3 regions of the Pseudoalteromonas agarivorans genome follow, and region 1 is predicted to be linked to each of the others. Evidence: predicted binding sites of a transcription regulator. Region 1 holds the regulator's gene; each other region holds the start of a gene.
What was found. Region 1 encodes sigma-54, which starts transcription at its own class of promoters, with help from an activator protein. Its sites were predicted from a motif close to GTTGGCACGNNNNTNGNNT; they were not measured.
Positions count from the first base shown of each region.

Region 2: fliS (flagellar export chaperone FliS) is a predicted target of sigma-54. The motif match lies at 2,455-2,473, and genes of this name have one in related genera.
Region 3: NQT65_RS12895 (PspA/IM30 family protein) is a predicted target of sigma-54. The motif match lies at 1,904-1,922, and genes of this name have one in related genera.

Region 1 covers NZ_JANIGJ010000007.1:210,998-215,616, forward strand. The annotation lists gene NQT65_RS14035 (HPr family phosphocarrier protein) at 136-408, opposite strand; gene rapZ (RNase adapter RapZ) at 449-1,294, opposite strand; gene NQT65_RS14045 (PTS sugar transporter subunit IIA) at 1,314-1,766, opposite strand; gene hpf (ribosome hibernation promoting factor) at 1,771-2,058, opposite strand; gene NQT65_RS14055 (RNA polymerase factor sigma-54) at 2,086-3,585, opposite strand; gene lptB (LPS export ABC transporter ATP-binding protein) at 3,655-4,380, opposite strand; gene lptA (lipopolysaccharide transport periplasmic protein LptA) at 4,377-4,619, opposite strand, start outside.
Region 2 covers NZ_JANIGJ010000008.1:24,953-29,571, forward strand. The annotation lists gene NQT65_RS14610 (flagellar protein FlaG) at 1-139, shown strand, start outside; gene fliD (flagellar filament capping protein FliD) at 197-1,603, shown strand; gene NQT65_RS14620 (hypothetical protein) at 1,709-2,005, opposite strand; gene fliS (flagellar export chaperone FliS) at 2,010-2,411, opposite strand; gene NQT65_RS14630 (sigma-54 dependent transcriptional regulator) at 2,768-4,204, shown strand; gene NQT65_RS14635 (DNA-3-methyladenine glycosylase I) at 4,307-4,619, opposite strand, start outside.
Region 3 covers NZ_JANIGJ010000006.1:281,559-286,177, forward strand. The annotation lists gene NQT65_RS12875 (DUF2333 family protein) at 1-17, opposite strand, end outside; gene NQT65_RS12880 (copper chaperone PCu(A)C) at 26-538, opposite strand; gene NQT65_RS12885 (hypothetical protein) at 618-944, opposite strand; gene NQT65_RS12890 (PspC domain-containing protein) at 954-1,160, opposite strand; gene NQT65_RS12895 (PspA/IM30 family protein) at 1,171-1,863, opposite strand; gene dusA (tRNA dihydrouridine(20/20a) synthase DusA) at 2,109-3,098, opposite strand; gene NQT65_RS12905 (MarC family protein) at 3,180-3,800, opposite strand; gene NQT65_RS12910 (transcriptional repressor) at 3,895-4,329, shown strand; gene NQT65_RS12915 (chemotaxis protein CheX) at 4,402-4,619, shown strand, end outside.

The DNA.
Region 1 (4,619 bases):
CCAAATTTAGCAGGGGCATGGCTTTATTACTCTAAATTAAAGCACTAAATTAGGCGAGTCGGAATACCCTAACTTACTAAATCTTTATAGTCTGGCCTGATAAGTCTTTAACTTATAAGGCTATGGTGCTTTAAATTATTCTTGTTCGTTAAATCGTTGTGCAATTAATTGCCCAACCGCATGCAAAGCTTGCTCTGAATCAGGGCCTTCACAGACTACTTTAACTTCTTTACCTTTACTGCTTTCAAGTAGCATTAAAGCTAATACGCTGTCGCCTGCGGCTTCTTTATCATCTTGGTGTAAGGTGATTTTAGCATCAAACTGCACAGCTAATTGCGCAAGGACCGTTGCCGCTCTGGCGTGTAAGCCTAATTTATTTTTTATTAAAAATGTGTCTTCACAGCGCATAAATTACTATACCTAAACTGAACAGGTTATTATTTTAAGGTTACTTTTCTTGCTCACGATGACGAATTTTGACATTCGGATGCGTCATAGCAAAGCTCTCACCAATGGCTTGCGCTAAATAAACCGAGCGGTGTTGACCACCAGTACATCCAATTGCAATAGTGAGGTAACTACGGTTATTACGCTCTAAGTGTGGCAACCAAGTTTGTACAAAGGTCTGAATTTGCCAAGTGAATTTTTGCACTATGCTGTGATTTGCCAAGAAATCTTTTACTGGTTGATCAAGGCCCGTAAGCGGTTTAAGTTCAGGCTCCCAGTGGGGGTTTGGCAAAAAGCGAGCATCAAAAACATAATCAGCTTCTTTAGGTATGCCGTGTTTAAAGCCAAACGATTCAAACGTTACAATAAGTTGCTTATCTTTTTTACCCAGTATTTTTTCGCGAATTGACTCTGCTAATTGGTGCACACTTAAATCGGTGGTATCAAGCATAAAGTCAGCGCGCGTTACGAGTACATCAAGCAGTTCTTTTTCTTTTTTTATTGCTAAATCAAGCGGCAGTGAATCGATGGATAAAGGGTGTAATCTGCGTGTTTCTGAAAAACGTTTGATCAGTGTTTGATCATCACTATCTAAATAAAACAGTGTGGGTTTAGCAAAGTCAGGAAGGTACTCGAGAATATCGTTAAATTCGTCTTGTTCTTTGGGGATATTACGAACATCTATACTAACGGCTATTTTGTCATAGTTATCTGAAACACTTCGCACTAAAGAGGGCAGTAGGTTGACCGGAATATTATCTACGCAATAATAGCCTAAATCTTCAACCACGCGTAAAGCAACCGACTTACCTGAACCAGAACGGCCGCTTATGATAATTAACTCCATTTATAGCCCTTAGTATTTACTACGATTGATCAACAATTACTTGATACAGCTCTGCATCGGTTTTAGCACTACGCAGCTGTTTACAAAATTCTTTGTTGCTCAGTTTATCAGCTATGGTTGCCAGAGTCTTTAGGTGCTGTTGGTTATCGCCATCTGGTACGATGAGTGCAACAAAAATATCAACAGGGCAGTTATCAATAGCGTCAAAGTTAACAGGCGTGTCGCTAACAAGTACTAAAGCCAGCGGCTCTTCTACGCCACCCATTCTGCCATGAGGAATGGCGATCCCCCGGCCAATACCAGTACTGCCTAGCTTTTCTCTGCTTGCCAGCGCATTAAGAATATCTTGTTGTGGTAAGTAGGGGAGCTTTTCATGAGCAAGCTCACTGATAAACTCTAAAATTCTTTTTTTACTACTAAAAAGGACCGCAGCTTTGCTGCAGTCCTGGCATACTAATGTACTTAATTTCATAATATTAGTGTCTAGCAAGCTTCTCTTTATGTTTTATGACTTGACGATCGAGCTTGTCAATCAACGAGTCTATAGCGGCATACATATCTTGGTGCTCTGTTGAGGCAAATAAATCTGCGCCACTTACATGAATAGTCGCTTCTGCTTTTTGGTTGAGTTTTTCTACATCGAGAATGACATGCACATTGCTAATATGATCTGAGTGCCTTTCTAGCTTTGCAAATTTATTATTTACATAGTCTCTAAGTGAATCAGTTACTTCTACGTGACGACCAGTTAGGTTTAGTTGCATAAGCATTTCCTCTTTGTTTTTTACGTCTTATATCAAACTCTTTCTCTGATTTGACGGTGGAATAGCTAGCGATTCACGGTATTTTGCTATTGTGCGTCTAGCTACTTTAATTCCTTGCTCTGCCAATATATCCGCAATTTTACTATCACTCAATGGTTTAGCTGAGTTTTCCGCGGCAATTAGCTTTTTAATTAGGGCACGTATTGCGGTTGATGAACACTCTCCGCCGTTTTCAGTGCTTACGTGGCTTGAGAAAAAATACTTAAGCTCAAAAATACCACGTGGCGTATGCATATATTTTTGCGTAGTAACACGCGAAATTGTCGATTCATGCATTTCTACCATTTCAGCAACATCGTTTAAAACCATTGGCTTCATGGCTTCTGGGCCATGTTCAAAAAATGCCTGTTGCTGTTTTACAATACAGTTAGTTACCTTAAGTAGCGTGTCGTTTCTGCTTTCAAGGCTTTTTATAAACCATTTAGCTTCTTGTAAGTGAGAGCGAATAAACTGGCTATCACCACTTGATTTTACGGTACGAGACATAGCCGCGTACTGACTATTTACGCGTATTTTTGGCATGCTATCTGGATTTAGCTCTACCACCCAGCGGCCTTTTATTTTTTTAACCGACACATCCGGTATTACATACTCAGACTCTTCCCTTACTATTGTATCTGCAGGTTTTGGGTTGAGGGTATGTATTAGGGTCATGACCTCTTTAAGCTCGTCTTCTTTAAGCTTAGTCTTTTTCATTAATGTACGATAGTCGCGTGCCGCTAATAGATCAATGTGATCGGTTAAGATCATTTTAGTTTGTTCTATAAAAGGGGTGTCTTTATCAAACTGGTTTAGCTGAATACACAAGCACTCTTGTAAACTGCGCGCGGCTATACCTACAGGGTCAAATAACTGAATACGCTTTAAAACGGCTTCTATTTCGTCAAGTTCAACTTCAACTTCGTCATCGTTTTCTTGGTTAAAGCTTTCTAAAATTTCTTCGCAACTTAGCGTTAAAATACCCGAGTCATCTACAGCTTCTACAATGGCAATAGCAATGGCTTCGTCAGTTGGGCTAAAAGGAGTAAGCTGAAGCTGCCACATTAAATACTCATGTAGCGTTTCAGTAGAGGCACCTTGATAAATAGACTCATCTTCTGGCATTGGGCCTGAGGATGCAGCAGGGGCTGCGCTCATGTACTCATCCCAAGTTACATCCATTGCCATATCATCGCTAATGGTGTCTTTATTTAAAGCTTCGCCACTGTCTTGCTCGTACTCGCTGGTTGTATCGTCAGCCGATGCGCTTACGGTTACATCATCCGTATCTGCTTTTTGTTCATTTTTTCCAGCCGACTCTTCCGTGTAATCTTGCTCTTCTACTTCTAATAGCGGGTTGCTATCAAGTGCTTCTTGTATTTCTTGCTGGAGATCCAATGTACTGAGCTGCAGCAAGCGAATCGCTTGTTGCAATTGTGGAGTCATTGTAAGTTGCTGGCCCATGCGCAGCTGTAATGATTGCCTCATGTATCTCTAACAATCCTTTTATGTTGTTATAATTAATATTAGCAGATGCTTGTAGGTGTGGCTTAAATGTTACAGCCTAAATTGCTCGCCTAAATAAACATCGCGTACAGTTTTGTCATTTAATACGTGTTCTGGGGTGCCAGATGCAATTAGCTCCCCATGAGAAACAATGTAGGCTTTTTCACAAACATCAAGGGTTTCTCTTACATTGTGATCGGTAATTAATACGCCAATGCCACGGTTTTTAAGATGTTCTATTATTTTCTTTATATCTAACACTGAAATCGGATCAACACCAGCAAAAGGCTCATCCAATAAAATAAATTTAGGGTTCGCTGCCAGTGCTCTGGCAATTTCTACACGGCGGCGTTCACCACCAGAAAGCGCCATACCTTGGCTATCGCGAATATGCTGAATACTAAATTCATCAAGTAAGTTGTTAAGCGTTTCTTCTCGCGCGGCTTTATTGAGCTCTTTACGCGTTTCTAAAATCGCCATTAAGTTTTGATAAACTGTCAGCTTTCTAAATATTGATGACTCTTGCGGCAAATAGCCAATGCCTAAGCGGGCGCGGCTGTGCATAGGTAATAACGTAATGTCGTTATCATCAATAGAAATTTTGCCTTTGTCGCTAGGTACTAACCCTACAATCATATAAAAGGTGGTGGTTTTACCTGCGCCATTAGGGCCCAATAAGCCAACAATGCTGCCGGCTTCTACCTCAAGGCCTACATTTTTTACAACTTGGCGGCCTTTATAGCTTTTTGCTAATAGTTCTGCTTTTAAGGTGCTCATGGTTGACCTTCGTTACCTGTTTTTTCTTTAATTTTTGCTTCAACAGGCACTAAAATTGTGTGGACACGATCCGTAGAGTTTTCGTCTTTTTCTGCGCTAATAAGCTGCTGCTGCATATCGTAGGTAATACTTTTAGCATTAATTTTTTGACCGGCTTGTGCGACTTCAGCATCGCCAACAAGCGTTAAAAATCGCTTTGCTACGTCGTAACGTACTTCGTTTGCACTGGCACTCATTAC
Region 2 (4,619 bases), on a different contig from region 1:
AGACTCAGGCCGTGACGTTATTAAAATACTTGATAAAACCAGTGGTGATGTCATTAAGCAATACCCTTCGGAAGAAGTGTTAAGCTTAGTGTCAAAGCTTTCTGAATCTGCGGGTATTTTAATCGATCAAACAGTTTAGTCTTCGTATAGTTGATATATTATTAGTTACGTTTTTTGGGGTTTAAAGAGGTGAAGTATGTCTATTTCGTTTAATGGTTTGGGCTCTGGCTTAGCCGTGTCAGATATAGTTGATGCGCTAGTTAATGCTGAGCAGGCTCCAGCTGAGGCTCGTTTAAACACTCAAGAAAGCAATTTAACTACCGACATTTCTGCTGTAGGCGCTCTAAAGTCAGCTTTGGAACAAGTGCAAACAGCAATGGAAGCGTTAGGGGATGCAGATAACTATCAAAAGCGCAGTACGTCAGGCAATGATGATTTTGTCTCTATCAGTGCTGATGAAGACGCCCAGCCAGGTGGTTATTCTGTAAAGGTTAATAACCTTGCTACAGAGCATAAAATACTATCAGAAGCATTTGACGCTGACGCTGCAGTGGGTGAAGGTACTATGACATTCAGTTCAGGCGAGAATAGTTTTGATATTGAAGTATCAGATACCGCTACCTTAAGTGAAATAAGAGATGCAATTAACGACAGCAGCGATAACGACAGCATAAACGCAACAATAATAACAGATGATACCGGTCAGCATTTAGTGCTGGCAGCTAAAAATAGTGGGCTTGAGAACGAGATTAAAGTCGAGGTAACCGATACTGATGGTAATAACACCGACACTAATGGGTTATCTCGTTTAGCCTTTGATTCTGCTGGTGTTCAAAATGCCTCAGAAATTATTGCTGCAACCGATGCATCAATTACTATCGATGGCTCCCTCACAGTTAGTAGTTCTTCAAATACGTTTACTGATGTTATAGACGGTATAACAATCACCGCTAAAAAAGCTCAGGGTACTGATGATGATTTAAGTGATATATCGGTAACCGAAAATAATAACAATATCCAATCGGGCTTAAACAATTTTATTTCTAGTTACAATGAATTACTTGAACTTAGTAATAACTTAGGGGCATCAAGCGAAGATGGTGCTGGTGTAATGGCCGGTGATTCGTTACTACGCGGTGTAATGTCTAAATTGCGAGAGCAGATTACCGACTCTGTAGATTTAGGCAATGGCAACTCATTATCACTTTCGCAATTAGGTGTTGAAGCCGATCGTTATGGAGTATTGACGCTTAACACCGAGACTTTAAATGAAAAAATTGATGAAGATGTCGACTTAGTGCAGCAGTTTTTTGTAGGCTCTGATGAAGACGAAGGCGGCTTTGCCCAATCGTTTGATGAGTTAATGAGTTTTTATACTGACGCTGACGGCATTATCCAAAACCGTATCGACAGTAAAACAAATCAATTAGAAGATATTGATGAACAGCGCGAAAGCCTGACAAGTAAAATGGAATCGTTATCTTCTCGATTATATGCTCAATACAACGCCATGGATTTATTGGTAGCGAGCTTAAACTCGACAAGTAGTTACGTGCAAGCGCAGCTTGAAAATATGCCTGGTGTGGTGAGTAATAATTCTTAATTTTCCATATTAATTATGAACATAAAAAAACCGTTTAAAAACGGTTTTTTTATGTCTAAATATTGCCTTTAAGAAGCTTAGTAAGTTTAAAGTTGCTAGAGGTAGCTAAACCGATTTATAAGCCGAGATTGCTTTACCTGTTTTTTTTTGCTTAATTATGGCTTTAGATGATTCATTTTTTACAGCATTTGCCTGTTTGCTAATGTTGTTGATGTTGGCTTGCACAACCATAAGTTGCTCGGCGGTAGGCGGGTTATCGCTTTCGCACCAGCGCTTAAGCTCACTATTTAAAGTATCCATAATAGGGGGAGCTTCATCAGCGTTATTGCTTTGCACTAATAATTCGATTCTGCTGAGCAATTGATTAATATGCTCAGCTTTGCTTGTTTCCTCTAAAGCCATTAGCTTATACCGCAGGATTACGCTGATCGACAGGAATGCTATCCCACCCTTCTTTAATTTCTTTAATAATGCCAGCTACTTCAGAAATAATCTCAATATCATTGTCAACATTTGCTTGCACAAGGCGTCTTTGGCAGTAGTCATAAAGTGCTAATAAATTATTTGAAATACTCGGATCTTGTTCCACTTCTAAATTAAGCGCGTCTTGTAATGCACCTAAGAGTAAAATACAGGCAGAGATGTTTTCGCCTTTTTTTTCTATTTCTTTGCGCTCAATAAACCCTTTAGTAGCGGCCAAGCGGCCAATTATGTTACTAAAAATAAGGTTAATTTGCTCATAGGGCGCCATTTCTGCGATGTTGCTGGCGCGCACTTGAGAATATTTTTTTAATGAAACATGAGCCATGGAAAATCCTAAATAAATATGTGAAATCGTCTGTACGTAACAAAAGCAATATTAATGCCAAACATATTGCATTTATTTAGTTATCGGCATTGTTGCTTTCAACTTAAGTTAATTATAGTTTATATTTTTGACCTACGTAGATTTATGCACTAAGTAAAAAACAAGACATGGCATTAGCTTTAAGTATTAAACAACAAAACAATACTTAAGTTTTAATTATTAAGTATTATTGTTTTATAGCGATGTCTATTTTTTGGCGTTTATGTCAAAAAACCGCCGCTATTACTTGCATCCATACAGATCTCGCTTACAATTTAGCTAATAAAATGAATTAGTGAAATTATGGCTCGCTAACTATGATCTTGATTTTAGATAATAATAATAACCGTGCAATAGGATTACATGCATCACTTACCTTTATTGGGGAAGCTGTGAAGTTACTTGACGAAAGTGATTTTGAGCAAGTATCTAGTAAGTATCAACAACAAGAATGCATTGTTATTTTAGGTGCATTGCAAGGCTTAGATCATGAAAGCTTAATTAAGCGTTTTCCAACCCTGCCTTTTTTACTGATTGGTGAAACACTCAAGCCATTATTAAGCATTGCTAATGTAGTGGGACTAATTTGTGAGCCGTTTAATCACGAAGTAACCACACAGTTATTACACGACTGCCAACAGTACCAACGTATGCTTCCTGGAAGTCACAAGCATCATAAGCCACACAAAACATTTGATGGTTTAGTTGGCGAAACTGATGCTGTTAAAAACGTACGCTTTTTAATTGAGCAAGTGGCTAAAACCGATGCAAACGTGCTTATTTTAGGTGAGTCGGGTACAGGTAAAGAGGTGGTTGCGCGTAACGTCCATTTATTATCTAAACGCAATACTGGGCCGTTTGTACCAGTGAACTGTGGCGCTATTCCTGGAGAGTTGCTCGAAAGCGAGTTATTCGGTCACGAAAAAGGGGCGTTTACCGGCGCTATTTCTGCACGTAAAGGGCGCTTTGAATTGGCTCAAGGCGGTACGCTATTTTTAGATGAAATTGGCGATATGCCGCTGCAAATGCAAGTAAAGTTATTGCGTGTATTACAAGAGCGCAGCTACGAGCGTGTAGGTGGCACAAAAGCTATTCAAGCAGATGTACGGGTGATTGCCGCTACTCATCGCAACCTTGAGGAAATGATTGAAAAGGGCAGCTTTAGGGAAGATTTATATTACCGTTTAAACGTGTTTCCTATTGAAAACCCGTCTCTTAATGAGCGTGCAGACGACATACCTTTATTACTTAAAGAGTTAATGCGTCGTGTGAATGAGCAAAGTGGTACGTCGGCTAAATTTACAGAGCGCGCGGTAGAGAGCCTAAAAGAGCATGCTTGGCCTGGTAATATTCGAGAGCTTGCTAATTTAGTGGAGCGCATGGTGATTATGTTCCCTGAAAAAGTAGTGGATGTACCCGATTTACCCAATAAATATCGCTACATCGAGGTAGACGCATACGAGCCAGAGTACCCTGAAGAGCTACTTGAAAAAGATGCCTTTAACGATATTTTTAGCTCAGGTTTTAGCGATTATGATAATGAACCTGAGCCTGAATTTAGCCAACCGGGATCTGGCGTATTACCCGAAGAAGGTATAGAGCTTAAAGATTATTTAGCAGAGCTTGAAATAAGCTTAATTACCCAAGCGTTAGAGCGTTTTGATTACGTTGTTGCCCGCGCCGCAGAAATATTAGGTGTAAGGCGTACAACGCTTGTTGAAAAAATGAAAAAGTACAATCTATCGCGAGATTAGCCAAACTTAGCAAGTGCCGAACCACTACAAATTACCGAGTTTGGCTCTTTTAATTTCTTGCTTACAGCTTACAGCTTACAGCTTACAGCTTACAGCTTACAGCTAATAACTTTTAATAATCTCGGCTCTTCTAAAACAATCATTACTATGATCGTTAACCATGCCACAGGCCTGCATATGTGCGTATACCGTTGTAGGGCCCAAAAATTTAAAACCTCGTTTTTTTAAATCCTTTGCAAACGCTTTTGACTCCTCGGTAATTGCAGGGGTATCTTCAACACTATTTAAATCACTAATAATTGGTTTATTGCCCACAAATCGCCATTGGTAATTACTAAAGCTGCCAAATTCTTTTTGAATCTCAATAAACCGCTGAGCATTATTAACGGTGGCAGCAATTTTTAAGCGGTTACGC
Region 3 (4,619 bases), on a different contig from region 1:
CCTTTGTGTTGCGACATTTATCCTCCTAGTGATGAGCGTGTTGTTTTTTAGATGGCTTTGAATGCGCAGCTTGCGCTTCAAGCGAAACCACTTGAGCATTAGTAAACAAGCGGTTACCGTCACTAAAATATAGCGTGAGTTTACGTTCTTGCCCTACTTTTAGCGGTTCTTGTGGATCAAATACCATTAAATGGTAACCACCAGGCTCAAAGCTTAGGCTTTCATGGCCCTTAATGGTGACGGCTTTAACCTGTTGCATTTTCATCATGCCGTTGACATGTTTGTGCTCATGTATTTCTACACGGCCTAAACCTTCGATGGTTGCTTTAGTTAATTTAGCAACACCACCCCCGTGGTTAGAAATTGTTAAATAGCCAACACTCGACTTACTACCAGGCAAAAATGCCCTTACTTGTGCATGGCTTACTTCAAGCTTAGCTTCGTCTGTATCGTGGCTGTGCCCAGCATGTGCAGCAACCGATGACGAAAACACATTAATCATTAACGCCGAGGCCATAAAAAAGCACTGCTTCATCATCGCTTTATTCCTTGTGAAAGCATAAAATTTCACTTTAAATTTAACATAGTTAACTAATAATAGTCAGTTAAATTAAGGCTTAAGAGGTTACTTTTTTGTTATCGAGCACCAACCAGCACAGTACAGCTACAAATAATAATGGCCAGGCTATCATCACTGAACCAAATAACAGTGCCAAAATGGTGCCAACCAGCGCGACAATCCCTGCGCCTATTAACCCCATGGTCACTAAAGCCATTACGGCTACCACTGCAATAATAGCGACTAATACACCAGCCAGCTCAAGCCCCACCCAGCTCATATCTGCAATCCACAGTGGAAACTGCCATGAATCAAAATGTATTAGCGACACAGTATCAGTAAAAAGTAACACATATACGACAACACATATTGCTAAGGTTTTCATATCCCTCTCCTAATACGCACGCTCTTCAAGGCAGCAGTGAGCAATCAAATAACCAAGCGCTACTGCAAACGGAAAACTTATAAATAATAAAATTGTTACTAAGCGTGTTGACCACACTGGAAAATCAAGGCGACGCGCTAACCCACTGCATACGCCCGATATTTTTTTATTCAGTGAATCTTTGTACCAACCACGCTGTGTTTTAAAGTTATTCATACTCTACTCCTTAAGCGCTTGGCGCAGTTGTATTGCTATTACTTTGCTTAACACTGGCTTTTAAACGAGCCAGCTCTGCATCTATTTTTTCATTTTTAACTAAAGACTCAATTTGCTCAGCGGTTGATTGCGCTGTATTTGTAAGTTCATAAGCATCAACCTGTGCTTCTATGCCTTCCACTTTTTGCTCTATCATTTCAAAGCGAGACAAAGCATTTGCGACGTTGTCGCTGTGTAATTCCATGTTCACTTTTTCACGTGCAGCAACAATATCGTGGCGTTTTATTAATTGTGCTTGTTTGCTTTTAGCTTGCGCCATTTTTTGCTGTAAACGCTCACAATCTGCCGTAATTTTCTCTATCGACTCTTTTAGAGTATTTAGCTGAGTGTTTTTTGCTGCAATTTGCTCATCTACTCGCTGTTTTTCTACTAACGCAGACTTGGCTAAATCGTCACGGTTTTTAGCAACTGCCAGCTCAGCTTTTGTTAGCCACAAAGTTAAGTCTTTTTGTTTTTGTGCAATTTGGCGTTTAAGCGTTTTTTCTTCGCACAGTAAGGCTGCGGCTGTGCTTCTACATTCGTTAAGCGCTTCTTGCATTCCACTTAGCATAAGGTTGAGGAGTTTTTCTGGATCTTCTGCTTTATCCAGCATGGCAGCAATATTGGATTGGATAACATCATTTACGCGATTAAATATACTCATTGTTTTGTCCTGTTGTTTTTAATTGATAACAACAACAGGATTCCAAGAGTTATGCCAATTAACAAAAATTTATTTATAAGCCTTTATATTCAGACAGTTAGATAACTAACACGTTATTTTAAACTGACTAAAAACTGAATACTAATAAGCTAAAATCACTAATTTATTTATCTTTTGACTAAATTTTAGTTATAAAAAAACCACTTTATAAAGTGGTTTTTTTATAACTATTCAGCGCTTTAGTATTACTCAGGCACAAAACTTAATGCTTTATCCATTACCGACAAATCAGCCTGTTTACCGTGACCGTTTTCTGAAAGGTGACGTCTAAATCCGCGCGCCCCTGGCTGCCCCTGAAAAATTCCCAGCATATGGCGTGCTATATGCCAAAAGTTAGCACCTAAACGCATTTCTTCTTCTATGTAATCATACATAGCGCGCACCACATCGTGACGAGTCTGAGTATTAGCCACCTCACCGTAAATCTTTTCATCCACCTCATTAAGTATAAATGGATTACTATATGCTTCACGACCAATCATAACGCCGTCTATATGCGCTAGGTGCGCTAGGCTTTCTTCAATTGTTTTAACGCCGCCATTAATGCTTAAATCGAGCTGTGGGTAGTCTTTTTTTAGTTGGTAGACGCGTGGGTAATCAAGAGGCGGTACTTCACGATTTTCTTTAGGGCTTAAACCATTTAACCACGCTTTACGGGCATGAATAATAAAGTCATCACAGCCAACTTTATGGCTGGCTTCAATTAATGCGCATAAAAACTCATACGAGTCTTGCTCATCAATACCGATTCGTGTTTTTACCGTAACAGGAATACTAACTTCGCTTTTCATTGCCGCAACACACTGTGCAACCAGCTCAGGCTCGGCCATTAGGCATGCACCAAAGCGCCCGTTTTGTACTCTATCTGAAGGGCAGCCTACATTTAAGTTAATCTCATCGTAACCGCGCTCACCAGCAAGCTTTGCACACTTTGCTAGCGCCTCGGGATCAGAACCCCCCAGCTGCAAAGCAACCGGCCCCTCGTGCTGATTAAAGTGTAGGTAATCGCCGCGACCAAATAAAATCGCACCCGTGGTGATCATCTCAGTGTATAAAACAGCGTGCTTAGTCATCTTACGATGAAAAGTGCGACAATGACGATCAGTCCAATCAAGCATGGGTGCAACAGAAAAACGTCTGTTTAACGTTGGATTATCTAATGTGCGTATTTGCAATGTAAAAGCCTCGGGGATTATAAGTAAATGCGCCCATAAAAAGGCGCTGTATTTTACACAAAAGCCTAATTAGCATCAATGTTAGCTGTATATTTGTAAACCAAAATAATGCGCGATACCGTTGAGTATATTTGTAACTGCCACAGAGCTTAAAATTAACCCCATGATTCTACTTATAATACTTGCGCCACTGTCGCCTATTAATTTATGCACATGATTTGCGAGTAACAACAGCACAAGCACAACAACTAATACAACCAACATCATCGACGATGTAGTAACTTGCTCAACCCACGTGTATTCTTCGTTACGGGTCATCAGTACTGCGCCAAGCATGGCGCCGGGGCTTGCTATAGAGGGAATGGCTAGCGGAAAAATAGCGGTTTCTGTGCTGTCGCGCACACTTTTAATCTCAGACTCGGGCTTACTTTCACCAAAAATCATTGAAAGCGCAAAAATAAGCAGGACTATGCCCCCCGCTATTTGAAACGCCGACAGCGGTATTTCAATTGCATTTAATAGCTGCTCACCGGCAATAACAAAAAAGAGTAAAACCACAGCGGATACACCCACGGCTTTAAAAACAACTTTTCGTTTAAACTTTTCATCTTCCCCACGTGTCACAGCAATAAATACAGGCACTGTACCTATAGGGTCTATCACCGCAAAAAAGAAAATAAATATAGCTACCAGTTCATGCATTAATGGGGTTCCTAGATAAAAAGTGTTTAATAAAAACGCTGCAAGTACAACACAGTATGTTAGTATATCACGGTAGCGTAAGGATAAGAGAATGATGAATATAGAATCACTCGTAAGTAAAGCAAAACAAGTTTGTGACAACCGTGGTGCGCGTTTTACGCCTATCCGCGAAAAAGTATTTCGCCTATTAGCTAGCGCCCAAGGCGGCGTTGGGGCGTACGATTTACTTGAGCAATTAAAAGTAACAGAAACAGGCGCAAAACCTGCAACAATTTACCGTGCGCTAGACTTTTTATCAGAGCTGGGCTTTATTCACAAAATAGAAAGCACCAATGCATTTATGCTTTGCCATCACTTTGATCATATTCATCCTGTGCAGCTATTAATTTGTGACAGTTGTGGCTTTGTAAAAGAGCTGCACTCTACGGTTATTTCTCACGAGCTAAACAACTTAGCAGCAGAAAGCGGCTTTGTTGTATCAGGACAAACTATTGAAGCACACGGTAAGTGTGAGTCTTGTAGAAGCTAAACCCAAAGTTTGTTTTAAAGCTATACTCATATTTAGATAGCCACTTTAGCACCAATTTTAAGAGTACCTAACATGAATGTTGAGTTCATTAATCCATTTTTATCTTCTTTGATCAATGTGTTATCTACAATGGCACAAACCGAGTTAAAACCAGGTAAGCCGCGTATTAAAACAGACGAAGTCGCCTGTGGCGATGTATCTGGTTTAATTGGCATGGTGGGCGCGCAAACTCGTGGCTCATTTTCAATTACCTTTGATGAAAACTTAGCTCTGACCATCATGGAGCGCAT